2 linked regions of the Pseudovibrio sp. Tun.PSC04-5.I4 genome follow. Each later gene encodes a partner of the first gene's protein in a complex. Links are inferred from orthologs where the notes say so. Each region holds a gene or a part of one and is shown on either strand. Other genes may lie near its edges.

Region 1 (7,666 bases):
AGACCAGTCACACTCAATCACCATGGCCAGTAGCGGCCGCGTTAATAGGCGCTTTTGTCGGCGTAATGTTTCTGGTTCTCTTTGTATTCTAACCGCCAGAAATTAGCCGACCCTTCATGAGAGAAACTCAACTTACCCTATAAGTAGACGCTTGCAGGGCACATACGCTTGAAGTACATCTTCGAGATGACTAGGGCATCTGCAAACATTCTTCTTCTTATGGCTGGCCTCATTTGGGGCATAGCATTTGTTACGCAATCCACTGCAATGGAGAGCCTCGGCCCCTTGCAATTTACCGCTATGCGCTTTCTTCTGGCCGCTCTAGTGGTAATTCCGTTTGCACTCCGAGAACGACGCGTTCATTCCACCAGGAAGATCAGCAAAGCCCATTGGCCCATGATATTTATCGTGTGCGTCAGCTTTACGCTTGGAACAGTGCTCCAGCAATTTGGTATGCTCGTCACCTCTGTCACCAACGCAGGCTTTCTAACTGCCGTTTACGTTGTGCTGACCCCAATTCTGGTGAAGGTCTTCTTCAAAGGGCACCCGAATTTTCTCGTCTGGCCCGCCAGCATAATAACCTTGCTCGGCATTTACCTGCTCGGTGGCGGACTGACCACCTTGAACATGGGCGATGCATTCATGTTGATCTGCGCCTTCTTCTGGGCCTTGCAAATGATCTACATGGGCAAAGCTGCAACCAGCTCAGGCCGCCCGATTGCCATTGCAGCACTGCAATTCACCTTCATTGGCGTGGTCACGCTCATCATCTCATTCTTTTACGAGACCTATACTCTGCAAGCCATTCAGGATGCATGGTTTGAGATCTTCTTCGCGGGCGCCCTTTCCGGTGGTGTCGCCTTCACGTTTCAAGCCTTCGCTCAGCAATGGACCACCCCATCAGACGCAGCGATCATGCTGTCCTCCGAAGCCCTCTTTGCAGCACTGGCAGCGGCATTCTTCCTGGGAGAGAGGCTCCCATTTGCAGGAATATTCGGCTGTGCCCTGATCTTCGGCAGCATTCTGCTGGTGGAAGTTGGCCCGCACTTCATCAAATTCCGACGAACGCCCGTCCCTGAATAGTCGCGCGGCATTTAGATCAAACTACAAAAAAAGGCAGCCAACAAGCTGCCTTTCGCGCGCTACGCGCCATACCCATTTATGCACAAGAAGCTTATTGCGCCTCCAGCTTATCCAGTAGCTCGATTAGTTTCTTGCCCTTGCGACCACCCGGCACAACAGATCGGCCACCAGCAATATCTGCAGAACCATCCCCCACATTGATCAGCATCGCCATGCCAAAACGCCCATGCAAGCCACAGGTGACACCGTAAATGCCCGGTGTGTCAAAGGTAACGGACCGATCTGCATCAAGCTTGTTAAACTTAAAAGAGGGTCCACCATCCGGTGTCATTTTCTTGATCGAAACAACAGTGTGGTCGCCGTCAAAATTATCAAATGAAACCGTTGCTCCAGCAGGCACTTGCAACAAATCAGGTTCAAAGCGGAACATGTGTGACAGCTTGGATGCACTGGCGTCAGTCACCTGACTAACAGAGTAAGTTTTTGCATCCTCAGCCAGCGCGCCGCCCAATAGAAGCGCGCTTACAAAAAGAGCTGATAAAGTCGTTTTCATGGGAGATAACTCACTTGCAATTCGGAACTATTATCAACATGCGCTGCAAAAAAGCTGGCCACATTGATCTAACGCAGCCAGCTCAAAAATAAAGCGTATTCCCGATTTAACGGCAAACAGCTCTATAGGCTCTACTTCCTGTAAGTCCGGGTTCCCGGACGCCCGCCTGAGCTTCGCCCGCTGGCAGTTCTGCGTGGCTTCTTCTCGGTTGAAGCGCCTGCAGGAGTTGGCATGTCTGTCCCCGGCCCCATTTCATCAAGGCCCGGTTTGTGAACCTTGCTTTTGCTGGCGCCTTCTTTCTTGGCATTTTCTTTCGGCAAATTGCCTGCCTTGCCGTATTTTTTGGAACCGCTAAACCCACCGGCTTGCTGCTCCACCGTCCGTTGCCGCGCCATAGGGTCATCAGAGATCGCAAGCTCGGTTACCTGAAGTCGCTTAACCTCATCCCGCAAACGAGCCGCTTTTTCAAACTCAAGATCAGCCGCCGCTTCGCGCATCTGTTTCTCAAGGTCCTCAATATGCCCCTTGAGGTTGTGCCCGATCGTAGCCCCTTCCTCAGCAAAGCCAGCATCGACAGAAACGTGATCTTGCTCGTAAACGCTTTCCAAAATATCGCCTATGGAACGCTTCACGCTTTCCGGCGTAATCCCGTGCTCCACATTGTATTCTTCTTGCTTGGCCCGGCGGCGGTCGGTTTCCGCAATCGCCCGTTCCATAGAGCCGGTCATCCTGTCCGCGTAGAGGATAACCTTGCCGTCCACGTTACGCGCCGCACGACCAATGGTCTGAACCAATGAGGTTTCAGAGCGCAGGAAGCCTTCCTTATCCGCATCCAGAATGGCAACCAGCGCACATTCTGGAATATCCAACCCCTCACGCAGCAAGTTAATCCCGATCAACACATCAAATGCACCAAGGCGCAGATCGCGTAGGATCTCGATCCGTTCCAGCGTATCAATATCGGAGTGCATGTAACGCACCCGCACACCGTTCTCGTGCAGATACTCGGTCAAATCCTCCGCCATCCGCTTGGTCAACGTTGTCACCAACGTCCGATAACCCTCAGCCGCCTTTTCGCGCACCTCGCCCAGCAAATCGTCAACCTGTGTTTTCGCAGGGCGAATCTCGATATCAGGATCAGTCAAACCAGTCGGGCGAATAACCTGCTCAGCAAACACACCGCCTGCCTCGACAATCTCCCAGTTACCGGGGGTCGCAGAAACAGCAACAGTTTGCGGGCGCATCGCATCCCACTCTTCAAACCGCAAAGGTCGGTTGTCCATACAAGATGGCAACCGGAAGCCATACTCTGCCAAGGTTGCTTTCCGGCGGAAATCGCCTTTGTACATGGCACCAATTTGCGGCACAGTCACATGGCTCTCATCAACAAAGACCAAGGCATTATCAGGCAGGTATTCAAACAGCGTTGGCGGCGGTTCACCCGGCGCACGTCCTGTCAGGTAACGGGAGTAGTTCTCAATACCTGCACAGGCGCCAGTGGCTTCCATCATCTCCAGATCAAACGTACAGCGCTGGTCCAACCGCTGCGCTTCCAGCAATCGGCCACGATCATTCAGCTCCTGAAGGCGATGTTTCAGTTCTGCCTTGATCGACTTGGTGGCTTGGTTCAGCGTTGGCTTCGGCGTCACATAGTGCGAATTCGCGTAAATTTTCACCAGCTGAAGCTCGCCGGACTTTTTACCCGTCAGCGGATCAAACTCTGTGATGGTCTCAACCTCATCACCCCAAAGAGAAATACGCCACGCCCGGTCCTCATAGTGCGCCGGGAACACTTCAATGGTATCGCCCCGCACTCGGAACGTACCACGCTGGAAGGCCACATCGTTGCGCTTGTATTGTAGCGCCACCAGATCAGCCAGCAACTGGCGTTGTTCAATCTTCTCGCCAACCTCCAGCTGGAAGGTCATCGCCGTATAGGTCTCAACCGAGCCGATACCGTAGATACAGGAGACCGATGCAACAATGATCACATCATCGCGCTCCAGCAAAGAACGTGTAGCCGAGTGCCGCATCCGATCAATCTGCTCGTTGATAGAGCTTTCCTTCTCAATGAAGGTATCCGTCCGGGCCACATAGGCTTCCGGCTGATAGTAGTCATAGTAGGAAACAAAATATTCAACGGCATTGTTCGGGAAGAAGCTTTTAAACTCACCATACAACTGCGCGGCCAGCGTCTTGTTGGGGGCAAGGATCAAGGCCGGGCGCTGGGTCTGCGCGATCAACTGCGCCATGGTAAAAGTCTTACCCGACCCGGTTACCCCAAGCAGAACCTGCGTTTTATCACCATCCCCAAGACCTGACTTCAAATCAGCAATCGCTGTGGGCTGATCCCCTTTGGGTTCAAACTCGGATTGAAGCTCAAAAGGAATACCACCCTCAGACTTTGAGGGGCGCTCAGGACGGTGCGGAACCCATGCATCCTCACCAGACTCATCAGACCGGCCCTGCTCAATCAACCGGGCTAGCGCCTGTACAGTCGCTGTTGCTCCGGTGAAAATGTCTTCCTTGACCTTCTTACTCTTCTTCTTGGTATCCTTCACATGAGTCGCAAGCAGCTTTTCCGCTTCTTCCAGCGAGATATCCAACCCAGCAACCGGGTTCAAGCCACCCTTCGCCCGCTCACGCGGATCATTGGTCGCCCCCATGGAGGTTCCACGCGCGGACTTAGCCGGGGCCTTCTTCGCCTTTGCGGCTGGCTTCTTGGCAGCAGGCTTTTTTGCGGGCGCAGCCTTTTTCTTAGCCGGCGCCTTAGCTTCAACAAGCTGCTCAGCTTCTTTAACCGCCTTCAATTCAGACAGGTCTTCCTCAGCTATCTGCCCAGCCCAGTCTGAGATCGAACCAGACAACGGACTGCCAGATAATGCAGATTGCGGAGCCTCTCCGAAACCGGAAGCAGCTTCATCGGACTCAGGAAGAGAAGAAGACTTGGAGGATTTTGTAGGGCGCTTTGTCATGGGCACACTATGCCGTGAGTCATTTCGAAAAGAAAGTATGTTCTTACTTCGTTCCATCACCTTCAAGTAATCATCCTCTTAAATTGTTAGATTGCTTTTAAACAGCAACGTTGCTCTCCCTTAACCAGCGCACGCGCATTAAATTGAGTGTGTCCAGAGGTTGCCGCAGACTAGTCCTCAACACAGAAAAGCGAGCGCGACGCTCCTTCTCATCACAGCCGAGCAGGACCAACAAAATGAAGAACAAGAATTTAGGCCTCAGTGCAGCCTCCGCATTCGCTGCAAGTCTGTTCCTGGCCGCGTCAACCCAAGCTGCCCCCCCGCAAAACGTCAGCGGCGAAGTGTTGGTGCCTCTCAACTATGTAGCAGGCTTAAAAGAAGACGGTTTGCTGGACCCATCTGTGACAAAAGCCTGCGAAGATAAATATGAAATCAAAATGGGGAAGGAAATATTCGTTGAATACCAGATAAGCGCAACACAAAACAAAGCCGTCGCCTTGGTAGAAGACACTGAAGTGAAGCTCACACCGCTTGGCATCCCTGATACCTATTCCTTCACATCAGACAAAATGCCCGACGTCCTGAAGAAGAAAGGCTTTATGCGTCTTATCTTTACGATGGAAGATGACTTCAATGATGAGGTGGTTCACATCATAGCAGCAGGCGATAAGCCAACGGATAAATGTTTCCTCAGCACCGAAGCTTTCAGGCTGAGACAATAATTGCAGATGTCATGCAAACATCAAGCAAGGAACAGGTCTCCATTACCCTCACTTTCAGCAGTAGTGCTCTTTAGTTATGCGTTACTCGCAGGAACGTCATCTAAAGCCGAACTGATTTCTGAAGAGCTCCTCCTAGTCATTGCACACTACGGAACTGCAGTAACTTCAGGACCGGCATCCTCCGATATGACAGGGCACTGCCAGTCCATATTCGCTAAGTTAAAGGACACAGCAGTGCTTGTTGATTATGAAATCAACACAAGTTCAAGCGGCTCGTATGCAGAAATCGCGATAGCAGGAGAAGTCATCAAACTGACAGCACACCCCATCAAAGCCCACTACAAATTCTTCAGCAACACCTTGCCAGCACGCCTCGTTAACTTAGGCGCTCAAGCCGTTATTTTCAGGCTTAACAGAGCGTTCAGACAACCATCCGTCGAAATAATTTTCAGCAACAACGACCAGTTCGAATGCCGCCTCACAGCCACTCTCCCAAAATAAAAAAGGCCGAAGGATCTCTCCTTCGACCCCAAAATTTCATAGGTAATATCGTTTAAAACGCGACACGGATCTTTGAAGAAACAGCAAAGTTCCAAGAGGAGTCGTATTCGTAGTCTGTGTTGACTTCAGCGACGTCTGTACCAGTGGTTCTCGCAATATTGTATGAACCTTCTCCAGCAGTCTTATAAATAGCACGACCACCAAGAGAAAACTTAACCTTCTCAGTTACATCGTAAGATCCACCTAATCCAAGAGCGTAAAAATCAGAATATGGCCCACCAATACCTTTATCCCATGTCAAAGTGCTGCCAACGCTAAGTTTTTCAGTCAACTGATGACCAACTCCAGCTTCAACAGTCCAACCATCTGAGTAGCCTAGATCACGCACAACACTAGAAGGGGCTCTCACATCAGCACTGGTAAGGTTTACTGCCAGCTTATTAAGTACGCTCCAATCAACCCATTTTACACCGAGCGAAACCAACCAGCCGGGCGCAACGCCACTTTGAACTTTAGCCTCAATGGATTGCGGTAAAGACGCTTCGGCTGATGCTTCCGCAGATATTGGACCACCCAAAAGTGCTGGCAATGAGATCCCAAAATCACCATCGAGATTGAGGTCAATCTCCGACTCATAGGCAACCAGTGCACGCAATGCAATTTCCGGCATTTCGAAGGCAGCGCCTAGTCGGAAACCATATTCACGGTCAGTATTTACTTCCAAAGAAACATCTGTAGAATCATATTTTGGCGCAGTTGATGGTGGAACTATGAGAGTATTAGAAAGCTGCTCGTAATCAACGGTTACGGAGCGAACCCCACCAAACACACGAAGGAACTTCCCCGATGAGACCTCGTGCTTATAGCTCAACATCGCGTCAATACCGAGCGACTCAGCGTTGGTTTCACCAATCGCAAACTTACCATTCCAGTCAAAACCAGGTTGCTCGCTAATAACGTAGGGCTGATTGATGCGTGCAAAGAAATCAATATTGTCTGTAAGGCCAATCTTCGCAGAACCGGAATTTAACCAGACATTGGGGGCGATATCACCTGCACCATTTTTTCCTGGATTTTTAGCCACTGCATCGGCAGGATTGCCACCAATCGTGGTCTTAGCATTCTTGAAATCAACATTACGATCCGCGTAAGTCGACTGCCCCTCAAACGCAAATTTCTCTTTTGCAAACAACAGATCGTAATCTGCAATGCCTTCGGTAGACCAACCGCCTGCAAATGCAGACGCAGGTAAAAGTGATACCGCACAGCCAAGAACGGTCGTTCTTGCTAATACTTTGAGAACTCGCATGTCCCCTCCCCCTCATTGTTCGCTAGATTGAGCGTCAAAGCGCGCAATCAATTGCATCTTCTATAAGCGGGAACACTTGCCTAAAGCACGGAAAGTAAACGTCATCTCAGACGCGGCTTAAGCAATACATCCATACCCAACGACCACTGAATAATCAGCGTTGCAGTGCATCCCCCCCAGTTTGCTAAGCAAGCCGGAAAACTCATGAATGTATGCATATCTCATTGTGAGAATTATTCACCCCACCCTTCGTATAAGTACTGAGTGAATACATGGGGTCATGGTTTTTTATACATCAACCCCACGCAAGGTAATCAAGTAAAGGCAAAGAAGAGGAGCAAATAAAATAAAACGGCCACAAAGGAGCTGGTTAAGTATGAGACTATAGTCAACCTTACCTATACGGAAATTACTTAGGAGTTTTGATATAGCATCTCGAAGAAACAACCATGCCCATTTCTCCACAAAATCGTTGCCAAAATACAACAAAATAACTGCATCCTGCACAGTTCATACACAAAGC
Region 2 (7,341 bases), 190 kb from region 1 along the record:
AATAGATAAGTCTGCCTGTCGACGAGACAAACCGCTGCAGCAAATGACCGTACGATGATGAAATTGAAAATAATTATTAAGGAACTAAATGATGATCCTCGCTGCACACCTTATGGCAATGCCGGTTACTGCAACATTCGACGTAAAAGTTACCAAAAAGACTTCTTTGATGAGCCGCGTATGGAAATCTATTCGGAATGCGCGCCAATCAGAAGCAAATGAAGTTGTAAAAGGCAAGCTCCACAGAATCTAAAACAATATTGCACTGCAAAGTGCACAAAAATTAAGAACACAGAATACGGCTGGCAGCCCTGAGCCGCTGAAAAGCGCTTTTAAGCGGCTCACACCGCCAAACACCCCTCCCTGTGTTTGGCACGTCAAACAAACTCCTCCCAGTTGTTTGGCATACCAAGCAAGTTCCTCCCAGTTGCTTGGCACACAAAAAGACCTTTGCTTCCCCAGCAGTTTCCTCCCAATCTGCTGGAACCGGAAGCAAAGGTTTTTTGTTTTCTAAAGCGTGTTTCCCAAAAAATACTCTCGGTTTTCGAACAGCAAACGCACAAAACAAAAGATCAAAGCAGTTCGAAAAAACCAGGTTGAAGGCAAGTTGCTTTGCTGCGTATAGCCAACAAAAAACCCTCACAGCACGAAGCTATGAGGGTTTTAAATCTGGTTCAGCAACTTGCAGCTTAAGGTGACCAGTTGCCTTTAATAAATGTAAGCGTCAGCCAGCCATCAATTTCGTGGCGATGCGACAACTTCAACCCTTGCTGGCCGTAAGCGGAAATAATCCGCGGTCCATGCTCAATCCGCAACCCGGAAAGCACCAGCGTGGATTTATGCGCCAGATTACAACACAGCTTGGCAGACATCTGTACCAGCGGCTTTGCCAGAATATTGGCAACCACAAGATCAAACGGACCATACTCACTAAAGCGACGGTCTTCTAAACCAGCTCCGGTAAACGCCTTAAACAGCGGGCCGACATTGTTTTTGCGTGCATTATCGATAGCTGCTTCTACTGCGATAGGGTCAATATCCGTCGCAAGCACTTCTGAGCCGGTCAATTTAGCCAATGCGATAGCAAGAACACCGGTTCCTGTACCCAAATCAAGCATACGAGAATATTTGTGACGCTTCAGCAAGCGCTGAAGTTCCAACAAACAACCCTCAGTCGTACCATGGTGCCCGGTGCCAAAAGCCTGTGCCGCTTCAATCTCAATACCGATATGGCTGCTACCAACGGCATCCCGATCATGGGCGCCATGCACAATAATGCGTTCGGCACGAACAGGTTTCAAACCCTCAAGGGACTTAGCAACCCAGTTGATGTCAGGAAGAACCTCAACCTCTGCATCGCTTGGAATAACGCCGCCCTCAAATTGATCGAACAAGCGCATTTCGACAAAACTGGTGGCCTCATCAATGGTGGATTCCAGAATCAGCACTTCCGCTGTCCAGATCTCACCATCCTCGGAGTTTTCAAAGACAGCGACAGGAAAACCGTCATCTTCAAAGCGATATTCCATAACGTCAGAAAGTGCTTTGGCTTCCGCTTCAGGCGCAGGAATGCGAACCCGGATCGTGTCCATGCATAAACCCTTAGTTTTGGTGAGCTATCTAAACTCACCCAAAAAATCATTGAATAGGCGTATAGAATGCGCGGCATGGAAAAGCCAGTACTCAGGAGCGTTTCTCGCGCTCCTCTGCATATTCACAAGCAACAAGGCTAAGGATTATTGAACCTGAAACCGGAGTTCCATTCGGGGGGCCATTCAGCGGACGCAACTTCTTCTTAGGCTCAATCACCATGAGTACAATTGCCGTTTCTGGCAGTGCCTCCATAAACGCAACCCATCCATATGTTTCCGTCAACTCACTGGCTTTGATAAACCAACCCTCACACATCTTTGTCTCAAGATCATTATAGCTGTGCTCAGGTGAGAGAAAGGGCCTGCCGCCAAGCGTAACAACACGCCGAAAGCGCTCCTGCTCCCCCTGCTCCTCAGAGGGCGCGAACTGATACACCTCTCCGCGCCCGAACAATGGACCAAAGTTGGTTGCAACCAACGCGTTGTAATCATCATTATCGGTAAGTGCGAGAAGCGCGCTGTAATTCTCCAACGGCAATGCATTCTCAACTTCTTCAGAAAGCACCTCACCGTAATAATGTTCCAAGCCGGCATGACGGGAGAGACGTAACTTGCCCCAGTTTCGATCAACGATCAGACTAGGAACCTTCAGTGTTTTCAGCTTAGTCGCAAGCGCGACACTAAACCTGCTGGACCCAACAAGCAGCAAACCCGGCCCGGTATGACTGGAAAGCCCCAACCACCGCGAAAATGGGCCGAGCGTAAACCCATGCGCAAAAACAGTAGCCACCACAACCGCGAAGGAAAGCACAGCCAGCCGTTCGCCATCGGCAACGTCATGCTCAACTAAGGAACGGGCGAACAAGCCAGAAACCGCAACCGCCACAATACCGCGCGGGGCAATCCATCCAACCAGCACCCGTTCCCTCCAGCTCAAATGCGCGCCAATAGTGCCAAGCCAAACAGAAACTGGCCGAATAACAAACAGCAGAACCAACACAAAGGCCAGATCCTGCAATCCAAACTGAGCAAGACTGGAAAGCTGCACCGAAGCTGTGAGAACAATAAACACCGAGGAAACCAGAACAATCGTGATTGCCTCTTTGAAACGCTTCAACTCCTCAAGACTGGCAAGCCGTGAATTTCCAAGAACCAGCCCAAGAACGGTCACAGTCAAAAGACCAGACTCCTCCAGCACCAGATCTGAAAGGGCATAACAGCCAATCACACAGATGAAGATAAGCGGCACTTTGAGAAACTCAGGAACACGGCCACCCACAAACAGCCAGATCAATCCCTTCCCCAGTGCCCAACCACCAGCACCGCCCAACAGCAAACCAGCGATGGCGCGAACAGCCAAAATCTGAAAACCCTGCTCACCGTGATAAACCAGATATCCTTCGAACATCAAAACGGCGAGTAAGGCCCCAAACGGGTCAGCCAGAATTGCTTCCCACCGCAAGAGCGAGGCAACACGGCGCTCCAAACGAGCTTGCCGCAAAAGCGGAATGATAACCGTTGGACCAGTGACAATGAGGATAGATGCAAAGACAAGAGCCGAAGGCCAGCTGAGCTCAGCTACGTAATGAGCATTAAGGGCACCCAACATAAACGCGATACAGGCTCCAATAAGAACGAGTCGCCAAACGCCCTTATAAACACCGCTAATACGTTGAAAATTAAGGGAAAGACCGCCCTCAAACAGAATAACGGCCACACCCAGCGCAACAGTAGGACGCAATAAATCACCAAACAACGAAGTGGGATGCAAAATGCCTGTCGCTGGCCCGATCAAAAACCCTGCGACAAGCAAAACCACAATCGCGGGAAGTGCCAACCGCCAGGCGAGCCACTGTGCACCAACACCAGCAACAACAATCATCGCCAAAGCGATAACCACATCGTTCATTCGCACCTCCCAACACAACCATGAAGAGAGATAACACAAACTTCCGCAGAGGCAATTAACGCGTGACTTGAAGCTTATGCCCGGTCAACAAAGCCATCCAGCACTTTCTTTAGGCCAGATTTCTCAAAGTCGACGGTCAACTTATTCCCCTCGATGTCACTGATTATCCCATAGCCGAACTTCAAGTGGAAAATCCGCTCACCAATGGCAAAATCACTGCTGACTTCAATGACGCTTTTGGCAACAAGATCGCCCTCAATGGTCGTCGGACCAGCCTTTTTCGCTCTGCGGGTTTGGTTGCCACCATGCATACGGCCATACTGCTGACCAGAAGCCTGCGTTTTGCGGGCGCGCTGCCAGCCGGGAGTTGAGTAGGTATTCTGGAACGCATCGCTGCTATCAAAACGACTTGCCCCATATCCCCCTCCGGAACCACCCGAGTTATAGCCCCCATAGGAGTTTGAGGATTCAACAACTTCAACACTATCAGGGGGGAGTTCATCCAGAAAACGGGAGGGAATACTGGACTGCCAGGAGCCATGAATGCGTCGGTTAGAGGCAAACCACACCTTCACCCGCTTCCGTCCACGCGTCACACCAACATAGGCAAGACGCCGCTCTTCTTCCAGTCCCGCTTGCCCGGTTTCATCCAAAGCGCGCTGGTTTGGGAACACACCTTCCTCCCACCCGGGGAGGAAAACACTATCAAATTCAAGACCTTTTGCCGAGTGAAGCGTCATAATCGAGACCGCATCCTCATTGGCTTCACTATCCCTATCCATCACCAACGAGATGTGTTCAAGGAAGCCAGCCATGCTCTCGAACTCTTCCATGGAGCGGATAAGTTCTTTCAAGTTGTCCAAACGACCCGGCGCTTCAGCAGAACGATCCTGCCGCCACATCTGGGTATAACCGCTTTCATCAAGGATGATCTCGGCCAGCTCCGTATGGCTCATAGCCTCAACCTGATTGCGCCAGTTATCAAACATCCCCAGCACATCCGCCAGAACAGCACGCGCTTTCGGGCGAAGTTCAGAAGTCTGCACCATTTCAGCAGCAGCAGCCATCATCGGAATGCCCTGAGATCGCGCGTATGTATGAACCAGTTTAAGCGTAGCTTCACCCAAACCACGTTTAGGCGTGTTGACGATGCGCTCAAAAGCCAAATCATCAGTTGGCTGCAGCACACAGCGGAAATATGCCAATGCATCGCGGATCTCCATGCGCTCATAAAACCGCGGACCACCAATGACACGGTAGCTCAACCCAAGCGTAACAAACCGATCCTCAAACTCACGCATCTGGAAAGAGGCCCGCACCAGAATAGCCATCTCATTGAGAGAATGACCGTGGTTCTGCAGCACTTCAATCTCATCACCAATAGCACGCGCTTCCTCCTGAGAATCCCAGACTGAAGCCACCTGAACCTTTTCCTCGTCCTCAGACAGCGCTTGATCCGTGAACAAGGTCTTACCCAACCGACCTTGGTTATGAGCGATCAAATGAGACGCTGCGGCAAGGATATGGCTGGTCGAGCGATAGTTCCGCTCCAGACGAACAACCGTCGCACCGGGGAAATCCTGATCGAATCTCAGGATGTTATCTACCTCAGCGCCGCGCCAGCCGTAGATTGACTGGTCATCATCACCAACGCAGGCCACATTGGGATTGCCCTGAGCTAACAAACGCAGCCACAGGTACTGTGCAACGTTGGTATCTTGATACTCGTCCACCAGCATGTATCGAAACCGATGCTGAAAGCTCTTCAAAACATCTGGATGCTCTTTGAAAATGGTGATGCAATGCAACAGCAAATCGCCGAAATCACAAGCATTTAGAATGGAGAGGCGTTCCTGATAGGTCTCATAGAGCTTACGCCCCAACCCGTTTGCAAAACTTTGCGCATCTCCAGCAGAAATCTGCGCAGGCGTCTGCGCACGGTTCTTCCAGCCATCCATGAGCCCAGCAAAGACTTTTGCAGTCCAGCGTTTGTCATCCAACCCTTCAGCGCGAATGATCTGCTTGATCAAGCGCAACTGGTCGTCCGTATCCAGAATGGAGAAGGAAGACTTCAACCCAACCAGCTCAGAATGGCGGCGCAGGATCTTGACACAAATCGCGTGGAAGGTGCCAAGCCATGCCATGCCTTCAACGTGAGTACCGATATAGGCGCCAATACGGTTCTTCATCTCGCGCGCAGCTTTATTGGTGAAAGTCACAGCAAGAATTTGGCCGGGTGTCGCATGTCCTGTTGCAAGAATATGGGCAATGCGCGTTGTTAGGACACGGGTTTTCCCGGTTCCTGCCCCTGCCAAAACCAACACTGGACCGTTGATCGTCTCAACGGCGAGTTTTTGTTCGGGGTTCAAACCTTCCATATAAGCCGGCATGTCCGTTTGACGCGCAGCCATCGCTCGTGCCGCTATACCACCCGCCTTGGGCTGCGGAGCAACCGATGGATCAGCAGGGTGAAGAGGCATTCCGCGATGTAGTGGGCCAGAAGAATTTGCCATTGAACTCGTAGGATCCTTTGAACGCATTACCCTCAAAAATCAGAGGGAGAATCTTCAATACTTAATGAAGAACAATATAGCAACAGCGTTGAAGATGCGAGAGATCTACGAAGCGATACACATCGTTTTGCAGCACGGGTCACCTTCACTCAACTACTCTTGGTCAAATACTAATTTAACCTGCGGCGTTTTACTGAAGAGATCTTCAGAACACTGAAAAATAGGAAGGAGCACTTAGTAATTTAAATAGAAAAATACATTATAAGCTATTTCACAGCGGCACGCTCACTCCATACAAGGTCAAACCCCAAAGATATAGTTTGTAGACTCGTAACAACCTGAAAGAAAAACTATGAATACTGGTAAGTTACAAATTTCTCGTAGAAAAACACTCATCGGCTTATCTGGCGCTTTGCTGGCCACTCCCGCTCTCATCACCTCCGCCAGTGCGGATCATCATGCGGGAGGTGAGTACGTCGATAAAACACTCACAATTAGCCCGTTTTCCCTCGCGATCAGCGAGATGGCTGAAACAAAGGCATCCAACCCATTGGTTCGCCAGTTCGCCAAACTGGAAAAAGGCGAGCAAACAGCTGTGTCGCACCTGATTGAATCCACGGGCGCAATTGCACCGCCACGCCCGCCAGCACTAGAAGATATCTACAAAAAACTTGAAGCTGCCTCTGGAGAAGACTTTGACCGGCTTTATATCTCGACTGAAATTATTGGTCACGAAGACTTGTTGGCAGTTCAAATGCCTGAATCTGGTAAAAATCCGATCAACGTGAATGTTGCAACCGCAACTATCTTGGTACCATTCATCCATACGCATCTAACGATGCTCGCAGAAATTCGCAAACAAATCAGCTAGTTATCTAGCGACACATTGATTGAATCTATCCGTCAGGGTCAACAGTATTCTGATGGTTTCACTTGATCTTACCTTAGGTAAAAACCCCTCTATATTGAAGCTAAATTCAAATTGGATTAGTCGCAATAACCGTCAGTTTTCTAAACCCATTCCTATGCTTTTGTCTCCAGAATTATTGTTAGATCTAGCAGTATGCGAACCCAACCTTGATGGAGAAAAAAACATGCCGCAGGTATTGTGTAAATTCAAAAACTTTGACGACTTTTACGGCTCTTACTCTTCGCTTTGGAGCCAGATTAATAGCCGTGTCGGCCTGAATTCTGCTGATAAAGGACGCTTCGATAAAGCAATTTTTCAAGGCAAAGGAGCTATGCGGCAGTCCTATGACAACCATGTAGACGCAGCTCCTGAACTTGCCAAAGCACGCACGCAAATTGAAACTGTAGAGAAGAAGAA

What was found.
Region 2: the proteins of uvrB (region 1) and BLS62_RS24155 are in contact, whole or in part, in a crystal structure (PDB 7EGT), measured with the Thermus thermophilus proteins. The link is inferred for Pseudovibrio sp. Tun.PSC04-5.I4 from one-to-one orthologs. Residues at the interface, in WP_096411307.1 of Thermus thermophilus: Glu23, Leu25, Arg26, Asp27, Gly28, Glu29, Arg30, Phe31, Arg55, Glu326, Asp327, Phe328, Glu379, Ser382, Gln383, His398, Gly400, Arg401; in WP_096412145.1 of Thermus thermophilus: His654, Arg656, Phe657, Gln666, Asp668, Glu669, Lys680, Arg681, Leu682, Ser683, Lys685, Tyr686, Ala687.

What each region holds. Positions count from the first base shown.
Region 1 is NZ_FNLB01000006.1:3,886,412-3,894,077, reverse strand. The notes cover bases 1,568-4,990. They hold uvrB (excinuclease ABC subunit UvrB), read right to left. Parts: upstream 4,612-4,990; coding sequence 1,768-4,611; downstream 1,568-1,767. Other genes in these bases: BLS62_RS23380 (hypothetical protein), read left to right, coding at 4,848-4,990; BLS62_RS23390 (plastocyanin/azurin family copper-binding protein), read right to left, coding at 1,568-1,636. Outside these bases: BLS62_RS23395 (DMT family transporter), read left to right, coding at 169-1,083; more of BLS62_RS23390, read right to left, coding at 1,175-1,567; more of BLS62_RS23380, read left to right, coding at 4,991-5,333; BLS62_RS30835 (hypothetical protein), read left to right, coding at 5,334-5,834; BLS62_RS23370 (OmpP1/FadL family transporter), read right to left, coding at 5,887-7,143. UniProt on the Escherichia coli protein: The UvrABC repair system catalyzes the recognition and processing of DNA lesions. A damage recognition complex composed of 2 UvrA and 2 UvrB subunits scans DNA for abnormalities.
Region 2 is NZ_FNLB01000006.1:4,073,160-4,080,500, reverse strand. The notes cover bases 3,279-6,376. They hold BLS62_RS24155 (ATP-dependent helicase), read right to left. Parts: upstream 5,982-6,376; coding sequence 3,576-5,981; downstream 3,279-3,575. Other genes in these bases: BLS62_RS24150 (DUF4142 domain-containing protein), read left to right, coding at 6,367-6,376; BLS62_RS24160 (cation:proton antiporter), read right to left, coding at 3,279-3,501. Also shown: BLS62_RS24165 (50S ribosomal protein L11 methyltransferase), read right to left, coding at 690-1,592; more of BLS62_RS24160, read right to left, coding at 1,684-3,278; more of BLS62_RS24150, read left to right, coding at 6,377-6,885; BLS62_RS24145 (hypothetical protein), read left to right, coding at 6,938-7,341. UniProt on the Escherichia coli protein: A helicase with DNA-dependent ATPase activity. Unwinds DNA duplexes with 3'-5' polarity. Translocates on single-stranded DNA with 3'-5' polarity. Initiates unwinding more efficiently from a nicked substrate than double-stranded DNA.